Regions from separate parts of the Komagataeibacter ossonobensis genome, predicted to be linked through region 2. Evidence: predicted binding sites of a transcription regulator. Region 2 holds the regulator's gene; the other holds the start of a gene.
The links. The regulator HrcA, encoded in region 2, represses chaperone genes, less so after heat shock. The targets are predictions, from matches to a motif close to GTTNGCACTCNCNNNNNGNGAGTGCNAAC.
Positions count from the first base shown of each region.

Region 1: a site for HrcA is predicted at 3,270-3,298, ahead of groES (co-chaperone GroES). Genes of this name have one in related genera too.

Region 1 covers NZ_JBXAYQ010000001.1:395,500-402,115, reverse strand. Annotated here, with positions in the region: gene AC1RQ9_RS01815 (ATP-dependent DNA helicase) at 1-644, shown strand, start outside; gene AC1RQ9_RS01810 (cold-shock protein) at 689-892, opposite strand; gene groL (chaperonin GroEL) at 1,187-2,836, opposite strand; gene groES (co-chaperone GroES) at 2,898-3,188, opposite strand; gene AC1RQ9_RS01795 (dienelactone hydrolase family protein) at 3,665-4,327, shown strand; gene AC1RQ9_RS01790 (S-methyl-5'-thioadenosine phosphorylase) at 4,449-5,354, opposite strand; gene AC1RQ9_RS01785 (cytochrome c1) at 5,344-6,165, opposite strand; gene hemF (oxygen-dependent coproporphyrinogen oxidase) at 6,341-6,616, shown strand, end outside.
Region 2 covers NZ_JBXAYQ010000006.1:80,985-87,600, forward strand. Annotated here, with positions in the region: gene AC1RQ9_RS06640 (penicillin-binding protein 1A) at 1-553, opposite strand, end outside; gene AC1RQ9_RS06645 (aldo/keto reductase) at 664-1,551, opposite strand; gene hrcA (heat-inducible transcriptional repressor HrcA) at 1,670-2,749, opposite strand; gene rph (ribonuclease PH) at 2,897-3,625, shown strand; gene rdgB (RdgB/HAM1 family non-canonical purine NTP pyrophosphatase) at 3,622-4,239, shown strand; gene AC1RQ9_RS06665 (NAD(P)H-dependent flavin oxidoreductase) at 4,372-5,790, opposite strand; gene pnp (polyribonucleotide nucleotidyltransferase) at 5,883-6,616, opposite strand, start outside.

The sequences.
Region 1 (6,616 bases), on a different contig from region 2:
TTGATTACGCGAAACAGAGTCGCGCCTTCATCATCACCGATGTGGCGCATGATGACCCGGCGGCGCTGGCAGGAGCCTACCGCACGCTGTTCATGGCATCGAACGGGGGCGCGCTGGGGCTGTTTACCGCCATATCGCGGCTGCGCGAAGTCTATCGCCGCATCGTAACCCCGCTGGAGGCCGCGGGCCTGCCACTGTTTGCCCAGCATGTGGACCCGATGGACAACGCCACACTGGTCGACATCCTGCGCAGCGAGCGCAATGCCTGCCTGCTGGGCACGGATGCGATGCGTGATGGGGTGGATGTGCCGGGCGATGCCCTGCGCCTGGTGGCGTTCGAGCGCGTGCCGTGGCCGCGTCCCGATATCCTGCACCGTGAACGGCGCATTCACCTGTCTGGTGGCGCACCGGGGCGCTATGACGACAGGATCGCCCGCCTGCGCCTGCGCCAGGCGTTCGGGCGCCTGATCCGCAGCCGACAGGACAGGGGTGTATTTGTCCTGCTGGACAGGCGCACCCCGTCACGCCTTCTGTCCGCCTTCCCCGAAGGGGTGGCGGTCCGCCGCCTTGGCCTGAGTGCCGCGGCAAGGGAGATCACAGCCTTCCTGCAGGCGCAGGATACATCCGTGGACCAGCTTTCCTGATCATGACTCCCCCCCTGGGCCGCCCTGCTACGGGGGGCAGGGCGTCAGAGCGCCTTGAGGTTGGTCGCGGCGGCCTTGCCACGTTCCATGGCGATGTCGTAGCTGACAGCCTGATCCTCGTTCAGGCCACGCAGGCCGGCGGCCTGCACCGCGGTGATGTGCACAAACACGTCCTTGCCGCCATCATCAGGCATGATGAAGCCAAAACCCTTGGTTGCGTTGAACCATTTTACTTTTCCGGTAGCCATAGCCAGTCTCTTCTCCAGCGCCATCCTTGCCGGTCCTAATACCGGCAATCCGGGCGCGTGCCTTTACGGCCATGAAAAAAACGGGGCATCCGGAAAACACCCTGCCACTTTCACGTCGTTCGTGCTCACTAGGGGCAGCATGAAATGACCGCCCGTGTCAAATCATCCTGACATGCCCGGTGCGCACATCCCAGCCATGTGTACGAAAAAAAGGGGGAAGGACCACTGGCCCTTCCCCCTTTTTTCGTGGCGCTGGCCCCCGCATGCGCGGGGACCATGACATGCCCGGCCGGATCAGAAATCCATACCGCCCATGCCGCCCATACCACCCATGCCACCTTCCGGCATTGCGGGGGCCTTCTTTTCCGGACGCTCGGCCACCATCGCTTCGGTGGTGATCAGCAGGCCGGCAACCGATGCCGCATCCTGCAGCGCCGTGCGGACAACCTTCATCGGATCGATGATGCCGGCTTCCACCAGGTCCTTGTAGTCGCCGATCTGGGCATCGAAACCATAGGTGTAGGTGTCGTTTTCCAGAACCTTGCCGGCGATGACCGCTCCATCTTCACCCGCATTGTGGGCGATCTGGCGCAGCGGAGCCTGCAGGGCCTTGCGGATGATGTCCGCACCGACGCGCTGGTCGTCGTTATGGAAGTGCAGGCCACCCAGCTTGGTCGATGCGCGGGCCAGTGCCGTGCCACCACCGGGGACGATGCCTTCCTCAACCGCCGCACGGGTCGCGTGCAGGGCGTCGTCAACGCGGTCCTTGCGTTCCTTCACCTCGATCTCGGTGGAGCCACCGACGCGGATCACGGCAACGCCGCCTGCCAGCTTCGCCAGGCGTTCCTGCAGCTTTTCACGGTCGTAGTCGGAGGTGGTTTCCTCGATCTGCGCGCGGATCTGGCTGCAACGGCCCTTGATGCCGTCCGTGTTGCCAGCGCCTTCGACAATGGTGGTGTTTTCCTTGTCGATGTGCACCTTCTTCGCGGTGCCCAGCATGTCCAGCGTAACGCTTTCCAGCTTGATGCCGAGGTCTTCGCTGATGACCTGGCCACCGGTCAGAATCGCGATGTCTTCCAGCATGGCCTTGCGACGGTCACCGAAGCCCGGCGCCTTGACGGCGGCGATCTTCAGGCCACCACGCAGCTTGTTGACCACCAGGGTCGCCAGCGCTTCGCCATCAACATCTTCCGCAATGATCAGCAGCGGACGGCCGGACTGCACGACCGCTTCAAGCAGCGGCAGGATCGGCTGCAGCGAGGACAGCTTCTTTTCGTGGATCAGGATGTAGGGGCTGTCCAGATCGACGGTCATCTTTTCCGCATTCGTCACGAAATACGGGGAGATGTAGCCACGGTCGAACTGCATGCCCTCGACCACGTCCAGCTCGGTGTGCAGGCCCTTGGCCTCTTCCACCGTGATGACGCCTTCGGAGCCGACCTTCTGCATGGCCTGCGAGATCATCTCGCCGATTTCCTTTTCGCCATTGGCGGAAATCGTGCCGACCTGTGCCGTCTCGGCCGGGGTCGTGATCTTCTTCGCGTTCTTCTTCAGCTCTTCAATGACAACGCCAACGGCCTTGTCGATGCCGCGCTTGAGGTCCATCGGGTTCATGCCGGCGGCAACAGCCTTGGCACCTTCACGCACGATGGCCTGCGCCAGCACGGTCGCCGTGGTGGTGCCGTCGCCTGCGATGTCGTTGGTCTTGGATGCGACCTCACGGACCATCTGCGCGCCCATGTTCTCGAACTTGTCGGCCAGTTCGATTTCCTTGGCGACGGAGACACCGTCCTTAGTGATGCGCGGTGCGCCGAAGCTCTTGTCCAGGACAACGTTGCGACCCTTCGGGCCCAGCGTCACCTTTACCGCGTCTGCAAGAATGTCCACGCCACGCAGCATGCGCTGGCGGGCTTCACCGCCGAACTTTACGTCCTTGGCTGCCATTTTCTTCTTCTCCGATATGGAAAGTTTAAAAGGTTACTCGGTCAGGAAAGCGCCGGGTGGGTCAGGCGACCACGCCCATGATGTCGCTTTCCTTCATGATCAGCAGTTCTTCACCGTCGATCGTCACTTCCGTGCCCGACCACTTGCCGAACAGGACGCGGTCACCCGCCTTCACGTCGAGGGGAACAATCTGCCCCTGTTCGTTACGGGCACCTGCGCCCACCGAGATCACCTCGCCTTCCATCGGCTTTTCCTTGGCGGTCTCAGGGATGATGATACCACCTGCCGTTTTTTCCTCGCTCTTGAGGCGACGGACGACCACACGGTCATGCAGGGGACGAAATTTCGTCATGGATCGCTCCAAATCTCTTAAAAGGTAACGCCCTTGAATCAAGCAACGCCACCGGTTGGCGCGCGCGCCAGGCCGCATCGCGTTAGCACTCCCCTCATGAGAGTGCTAAGAACCAGATAGGAAGCCCCCCGACAGGTGTCAAGAAGCGGGACGAGACCAGGTGCGCATAATTCGCACCCCGAAGACAACAAAGCGGGATATCGAAACTTTGTTGTTTAATATCAAATAGTTAAAAGAAACAATCCAACCCCGTCAAAAGTGGAAGCCCAGCCGTCACCCCAGCGCATGATGAATGCGCGCACCGATTCCCGGCAGCCGTTCGGGGCACTGCCAGAACACCGGCGCCTGCCCCGTTCCAGACCGGGACAACAGGGAAAAATTCTCATAAACCGTCTCATCACGCGGGTTTCATATTGACGCGGAAGGGCACGGCATCATTGTGTGGCGGGCAACGAAGGAACGAATGGAGTAAAGGCATGGGCGCAGTCATCACCGTTACAGCGGCGGACGGACACACGTTTTCCGCCTACCGGGCTGGCCGGCCGGATGCCGCGCGCTGCGTTGTGGTGGTGCAGGAAATATTCGGGATCACGCCCTATATCCGCGCCGTATGCGATTCCCTTGCGGCAGAAGGCTATCAGGCGATTGCGCCAGCCCTGTTTGACCGTGTGAAGCGCGACGCCATCCTGCCCTATGACGATGCCGGCATGCACGAAGGCCTGAAACTGCGCAGCGAGATTGCACAGGCCGATACGCTGAAGGACCTTGTCGCGGCGGCGGAGATGCTACCAACGGAAAAGAAGGGGATTGTCGGCTTCTGCTGGGGCGGGAAGCTGGCATGGGAGGCGGCGTGCCATACCAAAGCGTTCGCGGCGGCGGTGGCATGGTATGGCGGCGGCATTGCCCAGACCCGCAACCAGGTACCCAACTGCCCGGTACAACTGCATTTCGGCGCGGACGACGCGCATATCCCCGCCGATGAGGTGGACGCCATCCGTGCCGCACATGAAGATATCGAGATTTTCACGTATGAAGGGGCCGATCACGGCTTCGGCTGCACCGATCGCCCTTCCTATAACGAAGCGGCCGCCACGCTGGCCATGCAGCGCACGCTGAGCTTTTTTGAACACTGGCTGTAATACAGCCCGCATAAAAAAACGCCCATGCCTTCCGGCATGGGCGCTTCTTCAAAAGATAAACGTTCCTGGTACAGCTTTTTGGAAAAAGGCGGCACCTGAAGGCTTTTATGACTTTTTCAGGTCAGACCCGGTTCAGCACGCGACCCGCAACGGCTTCCAGCTTCTTCAGCAGGGCCGGGTCGCGTTTGTCGGGTACCGTGATGATGGCGTGTTCCAGCGCGCGGTCACATCCCGCGTAACAGGGGCCACGCTTCGCACCCAGCTTCGGGATGACCGAACGGACAAGGGCGCGGGCACGACTGGCGTTTTCCTGCATGACCTTGACCACGGCATCCACCGTCACGCTGTCATGATCGTCGTGCCAGCAATCGTAATCCGTGACCATGGCGACGGTGGCGTAACAGATCTCGGCTTCGCGGGCCAGCTTGGCTTCGGGCATGTTGGTCATGCCCACCACGGAACAGTCCCATGAACGGTACAGGTTGCTTTCGGCGCGGGTGGAAAACTGCGGCCCCTCCATGACCAGATACGTGCCGCCACGGGTCACATCCAGCCCCAGTTCCCGGCACTGACCTTCCAGCACGTCGCCAATACGCGGGCACAGCGGGTCGGCCATGCCGACATGGGCCACGCAGCCGGTGTCGAAAAAGCTCTTTTCACGTGCAAACGAACGGTCGATGAACTGGTCGATCACCACGAAATGGCCCGGCGGCAATTCTTCCTTCAGTGAACCGACAGCCGAAAGCGACACGATATCGGTCACGCCCGAACGCTTCAGCGCGTCGATGTTGGCGCGGTAGTTCAGGCGCGAGGGCGGTAGCGGATGACCCCGGCCATGACGCGGCAGGAACACGCAGCGCACGCCATCAAGCCTGCCGAACAGCAACTGGTCGGACGGCTTGCCCCACGGGGTTTCGACCGTGCGCCATTCCTTGTCTTCAAGACCTTCGATATCATACAGGCCGGAACCGCCGATCAGGCCGATGACCGGCTCGATCTGTTCTTCGGTGGCAGGCTTAGTGGACATTGGACCACGTTCTCCGTTTCAGGCAGATGGAAAGAATAAGCAGGATCAGCAGGAACACGGCAGCCCCGACACCCGTACGGTGGCGTTCCACCAGATGCGGGCTGGCCGCCCATGCCAGGAAGGTGGTGACATCACGCGCCTGCTGCGCCACGGTTGCGGGCGTCCCGTCGGGATAGGTGATCGCGCCATCATACAGCGGCGGCGGCATGGCGATCTGCCCGTTCGCGGCATAGGGGTTGTAGAACAGCCCCGACGGCACGACCGTGCCGGGTGGCGGCGTCTGTCCGTAACCGGTCAGGAAGGCATAGATCCGGTCCACGCCGCCGGGATGCACCACCGCCAGCCGTGACTGGTCCGGCGGGGCGACGCCGTGATTGGCCGCGGCGGCCGTATGCGCGTCGGGATATGGCGACAGCAGATGGTCATCCATGTTGGCCGGCCGCGTGACCGGGTGGCCACTGGCGTCCACCCCCGCCGGGACGCGGTGCGCGCCCGCTATGGCGTTGATGTCCGCATCCTTCAGGCCCAGTCCCGCAAGATCACCATAGGTGACCGATTTCATGCCATGACAGGCGGAACAGACCTGCGCGTAAACGGTATAGCCGCGCTGGACCGACGCCATGTCGAAATGGCCCAGCGGCCCGGCGAAGCTCCAGTCCTGCCGGGGCGGTTCACGATAGTCATGCGCCTGCGCCATTGCCCCGCCACCTGCCATGGATGCCGGGATGACAAGGCAGGCCAGCAGCATGCCACGTCGCAACAAATTACGCGCAGATGGCGCATTGCCCTGCTGATGACCCCGTTCATGCATGTCCGCTACGTTCCCGCCGCAATTACGTGTTCCTTTTTGCGTTCCCGCCAAAAGTGTGTCCCCTTCCTAGCGGTTGCGTAACGGGTCTTGCAATCGCCCGTCTTGCAATAAGCGGAACAAACGGGCACCCGTAATACCCATTGCGAATGACCAGAACGGGCAGAACGATACAACCATGACAACATCCCGCACCCCAGTTGTCCACGATGGACTGAAGGACACGGCCCGGGCCTGGTTTGAAAACCTGCGTGACCGGATATGTAACGCCTTCGAAAAGATCGAGGACGACGCCGTGGCACAGGGCAGCCCGACCCTGCCGGGCAAGGATGCGCCCGGCCGTTTCGAACGCACGCCATGGAACCGCACGAATGATGACGGCACGCCCGGCGGCGGCGGGGTGATCAGCCTCATGCGCGGGCGCGTGTTTGAAAAGGTGGGGGTCAACGTTTCC
Region 2 (6,616 bases):
GCATGGCCAGCAGTGCTTCCTTGATCTTGCGGTCGATGGAGACCGCATTCGACCCCAGCAGCATGATGCGCGCGACCTGCTGCGTGATGGTGGACGCCCCGATGGGACGGTGCTTTGTCCCGTGCATCATCATGTCGGTCAGGCCCGCGCGCGCGATGGCCATCGGATCAACACCGCCATGGGTGAAGAATTTCTGGTCTTCCGCCGCAAGGAAGGCATCGCGCACACGTTCGGGTATGGCGCTGTAGGGCACGAATATGCGCCGTTCCGCCGCCAGTTCCGCCATGACCTGATCATCGCCCGAATACAGGCGGCTCATGACCGGGGGCTGGTAGGTACGCAGGCCGTCAACCGTGGGCAGGCCCTCGCTCAGGCGTTCATATTCCCCCCATGCCAGAAGGGCCGCCCCACCGCCACCCAGCAGCAGGACGGCAAGCGCGCTGCCCGCCAGCCAGCGCACCATGCGGTAACGCGGGCGGCGCGGGCCGCCAGCGCCGGGGCGTGAGGGTCCATCAATCCGGCCATCACGGCCTGATCCGTCAGCAAGCGTCATCCGGTATCCAATAGGGAAAGAAAGGGGCGGTTGTGTGTCGAGACCCCTGTCTAGCATTGTCCGCCGCCGCCGTCGCCCCCGATCCGCCGCCCTGTTGGCGTGCCGGCCGCTTACGCGCCGTTACGGCTGGCCCATTCCGCGCGCCCATCATTATCAAGCTGCTGGAATTCCTCATGGCTCAGTTCAATGGCGGTGGCAGCGGCGTTATCGGCCAGATGGTCGGGACTGCTGGTGCCGGGAATGGGCAGCATGACCGGCGCACGGCGCAGCAGCCACGCCAGCGCGATCTGTCCGGGCTGCACGCCCTTCTCGCTGGCCAGGCGGGTCAGCAGCGTGTCCCCTCTGGTCAGGCTGCCCGCCGCCAGCGGCGCCCACGGGATGAAGCCGATATTTTCCTTCGTGCAGTAATCCAGCACGTCTTCGGAATAGCGGTTGACGAGGTTGAAGCGGTTCTGGACCGTGGCGACAGGGAAATACAGCCGCGCGCGTTCGATCATCTCCACCGTGACTTCCGACAGGCCGACATGGCGGATCAGCCCCTGCGCGCGCATGGCGGCAATGGCCTCGAACTGCCGTTCAGGCGTGCAGTCAGGCCCCACGCGGTGCAACTGCCACAGGTCGATGCGTTCGACCCCCAGCCTGCGCATGCTCATCAGCACGCACTGCCGCAGGTAATCGGGGTTGCCAACCGGTTTCCAGATATCGGGACCGTGGCGTGTATGGCCGCCCTTGGTGGCGATGATGGTGTCCGTGTAGGGATGCAGCGCCTCGCGGATCAGGTCCTCGCTGACAAACGGGCCGTACGCATCTGCCGTATCGACGAAGTTGATGCCCAGTTCCGGCAGGCGCCGCAGGGTGGCCAGTGCCGCAGCCCGGTCGGCGGGTTCACCCCATATGCCCTTTCCCGTAATGCGCATGGCGCCAAAGCCAAGCCGCGTGACCTCCAGGTCACCACCAATCATGAACGATCCGGACTGCCTTGCATCGGGCGTGAACATGCCATTCTCCTTGCGCGTTGGGCGACCATGCGCCTGCGTGGGCGCCGGGTGCGTGTGGCTGGTCTGTGTCCCCATTAAGGACCGCGGGCGGCGTGGGTTGCATTGCAATCCCGTCGCCTCAGCCCAGCATCCGCCCGATCACCCGCGCCGTGTAATCCACCACGGGAATGATGCGGGCATAGTTGATGCGGGTGGGGCCGATCACGCCAATCGCGCCGACAATGCGGTTGGAATCGGTGCGTGCGGGGGCCACCACCACCGACATGCCCGCCATGCCGAACAGCCCGCTTTCCGCCCCGATGAAGATCCGCACCCCTTCGGATTCGCGCGCAAGGTCCAGCAGGCGCAGCATGGTTTCCTGTGTTTCCAGCCGTTCAAACAGCATCTGGATCGTGGTCAGGCGTTCGATTTCCGTCACATCGGCCAGCAGGCGGCCCTGCCCGCGTATGAACAGGGTGCCGCCGCGCTCGTCCGCGTCGCTCCATGTTGCCAGCCCGCTTTCCACCACTTCCGCCGTCAGGTGGTCCAGTTCGTTGCGGTTGGCCGTCATGTCGGTGCTGACCGTCTCGCGCAGGCGGTCCAGCGTCTGGCCCGACAGGTGGGCGTTGAGGTAATTGCCCGCCTCCACCAGTGCGGATGGCGGCAGGCCGGGCGGGGTCTCGATCACGCGGTTTTCCACCTGCCCATCCGCGCTGACCAGAATGACCAGTGCGCGCCCCGGACCCAGCGCCACGAATTCGATATGCTTGATGGTGGTGCCATCACTCTTGGGGGCCATGACCAGCCCCGCCGCCGATGACAGGCCCGACAGCATGGACGATGCCTGCGCCAGCGTATCCTCCAGCGAACGGCCCTTTACGTCCAGCATGCCCGCGATGCTTTCACGCTCCTCCTCGCTCAGGTTACCGAACTGTAGCAGGCCATCGACAAACAGCCGCACGCCCTTTTCCGTGGGCAGCCGCCCTGCCGATGCATGCGGCGAAAACAGCAGCCCCGCATCGGTCAGGTCCGCCATCACATTGCGAATCGTGGCGGGAGAAAGCGACAGCGGCAGGCGCTGCGACAGGGTGCGCGACCCCATCGGTTCGCCCGTTTCGACATACTGCTCCACGATCTCACGCAGGATCGCGGCAGAACGCGCATCAAGCCCGGACAGCAGGGCGGGCTGTGATACCTGTGGCCGGTTTTCCATCGCCATGCCTCCCGTGTTGCACGTATCCATTCACCATGCGGACCATCCGCGTCCCCATCATAGCAGATCCTGCCGCGTCCTGCCCACGCGGGACTGGAAATCGGGACGGGTTGCAGGCTATGCCGCCCCATTACCTTGCGGAGTTTTACGCCCATGCGCCCATCCGGCCGTGCCATTGACGCCCTGCGTCCCGTCTTCATCCAGCCCGGCTTCGCCCACCATGCCGAAGGGTCCGCCCTGATCCGCATGGGCGGGACCGAAGTCCTGTGCGCCGCCACGGTGGAAACGCGCGTGCCCTCCTTCCTGCGCGGCAAGGGGCAGGGCTGGGTCACGGCGGAATACGGCATGCTGCCGCGCGCCACCCACAGCCGGGGCCAGCGCGAGGCCGCACGTGGGAAGCAGACCGGCCGTACACAGGAAATCCAGCGTCTGATCGCCCGTGCCCTGCGCGCGGTGGTAGACCTGAAGGCACTGGGCGAAATCTCGGTCACGGTGGATTGCGACGTGCTGAACGCCGATGGCGGCACGCGCTGCGCCGCGATTACCGGGGCGTGGGTGGCCCTGCGCCTGGCGCTGGAAAAACTGGTACGCGACGGCACCCTGCCCGCCCTGCCGATCAAGGGACAGGTCGCAGCCATATCGTGCGGGCTGACGGATGACGGCCCGGTTCTGGACCTGGACTACAGGGAAGACAGCACGGCGAGCGCCGACGCCAATTTTGTCCTGACCGCCGATGGCGGCATCGTGGAAATTCAGGGTACGGCGGAAAAGGATCCCTTTACCGAAGCGCAGTTCAATACCCTCATGCGGCTTGCCCGCACCGGCACGGCTGAACTGTTCCGTATCCAGACCGCCATCGTGGAAGAGGCATTAAAGGCATGAACACATCCCCCACCCGCCTGAACCGTGGCGACACACTGGTTCTGGCCACCCATAACCGGGGCAAGATCGCGGAATTCGCGGCCCTGCTTGCGGGATACGGCATCCGTGTCGTCTCCGCCGGAGACCTGTCGCTGCCCGAGCCGGAGGAAACCGCCGACAGCTTTACCGGCAACGCCGCCATCAAGGCCGCTGCGGCAGCAAAAGCCGCCAACCTGCCCGCACTGGCTGATGATTCGGGTTTCTGTGTCGCGGCGCTGGATGGCGCGCCGGGCATTTTCTCCGCCCGCTGGGCTGGCCCGAACAAGGATTATCCTGACGCCATGCGCCGCATCCATGACCAGATGGGGGATAACCCGGACCGCAGCGCATGGTTCATTTCCGTCCTGTGCCTTGCATGGCCAGACGGGCGGGCCGAAACCTTTGAAGGACGCATTGACGGCCATGTCATCTGGCCGCCGCATGGGGAAAACGGCCATGGCTATGACCCCATCTTCGCCCCCGGCAGCGGCACCCGCAGCTTTGCCGACATGACGGATGTGGAAAAGAACACCATCAGTCACCGCGCACTGGCATTTGCGCTGTTCCGCGATGCCTGCCTGCCCGCGACAGCATAAAGAAAAAGCTTCAAAGCACGCCGCCTTTTTGAAAAAAGGCGGCACCCAAAAACTTTCATCATTCCCGATCATGATGAAAAAAGGCCGGTGCCCTTAGGACAACCGGCCTTTTCCACAGGTTTCATGATCGCGTTAACGCCCGGTCATGATCCGTTCCAGTAATTGCGCCACGGTGGGCACGAAGCCGTTGGCATAGAACGGGTCGGTCGCAAAACGCCATGCGTTCGTGCCGCCGAACATCAGGTTGTGGTCAATCACATCCGCCTGATCCGGCCCATGGGCATGGGCCGCCGCCTGCAACGTTTTCTGGATGCAGTAGGAACGTGGGTCCGCCTTGTGCCCGTTGGAATAGGCAGGCGGCTTCTGTGACCAGTTGGAAAAACGGCATTCCGACAGGCAGCCCATGCAGGCCCCCTGATCGGCCAGGATTTCCCGCGCCTGTTCCGGAGCCACGAACACCAGCGTATTATCCGGTGTGCGCATGGCCTCGGTATGGCCTTCCTCGATCCACAGCCGCGCGCGCTGCGCATCAGCCGGGGTGACATAAACCTGCCGCCCCCGTGCACCGATGGCCAGCGCCGCCGTATGTTCGCCCATCGCTTCAGGGGAGAACGGAATCTGCCGTTCCGACCGCCCCCGCAATTCGCGCAGGAACGAATTGTTCACCGCAGACGAATAAAAACCGGTGGGTGAGAAACGGTTGAGGAATACATCCCCCTTCTTCAACGTCAGCAGACGCTGCTTCCACGCATCGGGAATCGGGCTTTCGCGCGTCAGCAGCGGCCGGGTGCCGAACTGGAACACGATCGGACCCAGCTCGGGGTTGTCGATCCAGTCCTGCCATTCCTCCAGCCACCACACGCCACCGGCCATGATGATGGGGGTGTCATCCAGGCCAAAGGCCCGCATCTGCTTGCGCAACGCCAGCACGCGGGGGAACGGGTCTTCCGGCGCCAGCGGGTTTTCGGTGTTGGACAGGCCGTTATGGCCACCCGCACGCCACGGGTCTTCATACACCACCGCACCCAGCAGTTCGGCCGTCTTGTGGTACGAACGCCGCCACAGGGCATTGAACGCACGGGCGGATGATACGATGGGATAATAATGGATACCGAACCGCGCCGCGATTTCCGACAGGCGGTATGGCATGCCCGCGCCACAGGTCAGGCCCTGGATCATACCCGGCGCACCCTCCAGCACCCCGTTTATGACGCGTTCCGCACCACCCATTTCCCACAGGATGTTGGCATGGATACGTCCCTTGCCCCCTGCGATTTCATGCGCGATGCGGGCCTGCGCGATCCCGCCGCGAATGGCGTAATCAATCAGTTCCTCGTGCCGCTCGCGCCGTGTCCTGCCATGATAGATCTGCGGGACGACGTTGCCATCTCTGTCATAGGAATCGGCATTCACGATCGAGACCGTGCCAGCCCCCCCGGCTGCCGCCCAGTGCCCGGCGGATATGCCGGTTGAGATCGAGACGCCCTTCCCCCCTTCGACCAGGGGCAGAATATCCGTCCCGCCCATACGGATCGCATTGATCGGCTTCATCACCATTCCATCGTCATGTGTCTGCCCGCGCGGCGGGGCGCCCATGCCGGGCGCATCCCGCCGCCGGGTGTCATACAGGCCGGAGCCGCGTCTTAGCGCGCGGGCGCACGGCCGGGCTTCGCGCCCACTGTCTCGGTGATATCGGCACCGGTGTCCTGATCGACCACGCGCATGGACAGCTTGACCTTGCCGCGATCGTCAAAGCCCAGCACCTTCACCTTCACCTCGTCTCCCTGCTTGACGACATCGGTCGTCTTGGAGACACGGCCCTGCGCCAGTTCGGAAATGTGAACCAGCCCGTCACGGGGGCCGAGGAAGTTGACGAACGCACCGAAATCAGCGGTCTTGACGACCTTGCCGTTATAGATGTGCCCCACTTCGGGTTCCGCCACGATGCCACGGATCCGTTCGATGGCCTTTTCAGCCTGATCATCGGACGACGCGGCGATCATGATCGTGCCGTCATCGTTGATGTCGATCTTCGCACCCGAATATTCAACGATCTCACGAATAACTTTACCGCCCTGACCGATCACGTCGCGGATCTTTTCCTTCGGAACCGAGATCGTGGTGATTTTCGGCGCGGAAGAAGATACATCCGTGCGGCCTTCGGTCAGCGCCTTGGCCATTTCACCCAGAATGTGCAGGCGACCCTGACGGGCCTGACCGAGCGCGATCTTCATGATTTCCGGCGTGATGGACGTGATCTTGATGTCCATCTGCAGCGCGGTCACGCCCTGTTCGGTGCCCGCCACCTTGAAATCCATGTCGCCAAGGTGATCTTCATCGCCAAGGATGTCGGACAGGACGGCGAAGTCCTCGTCTT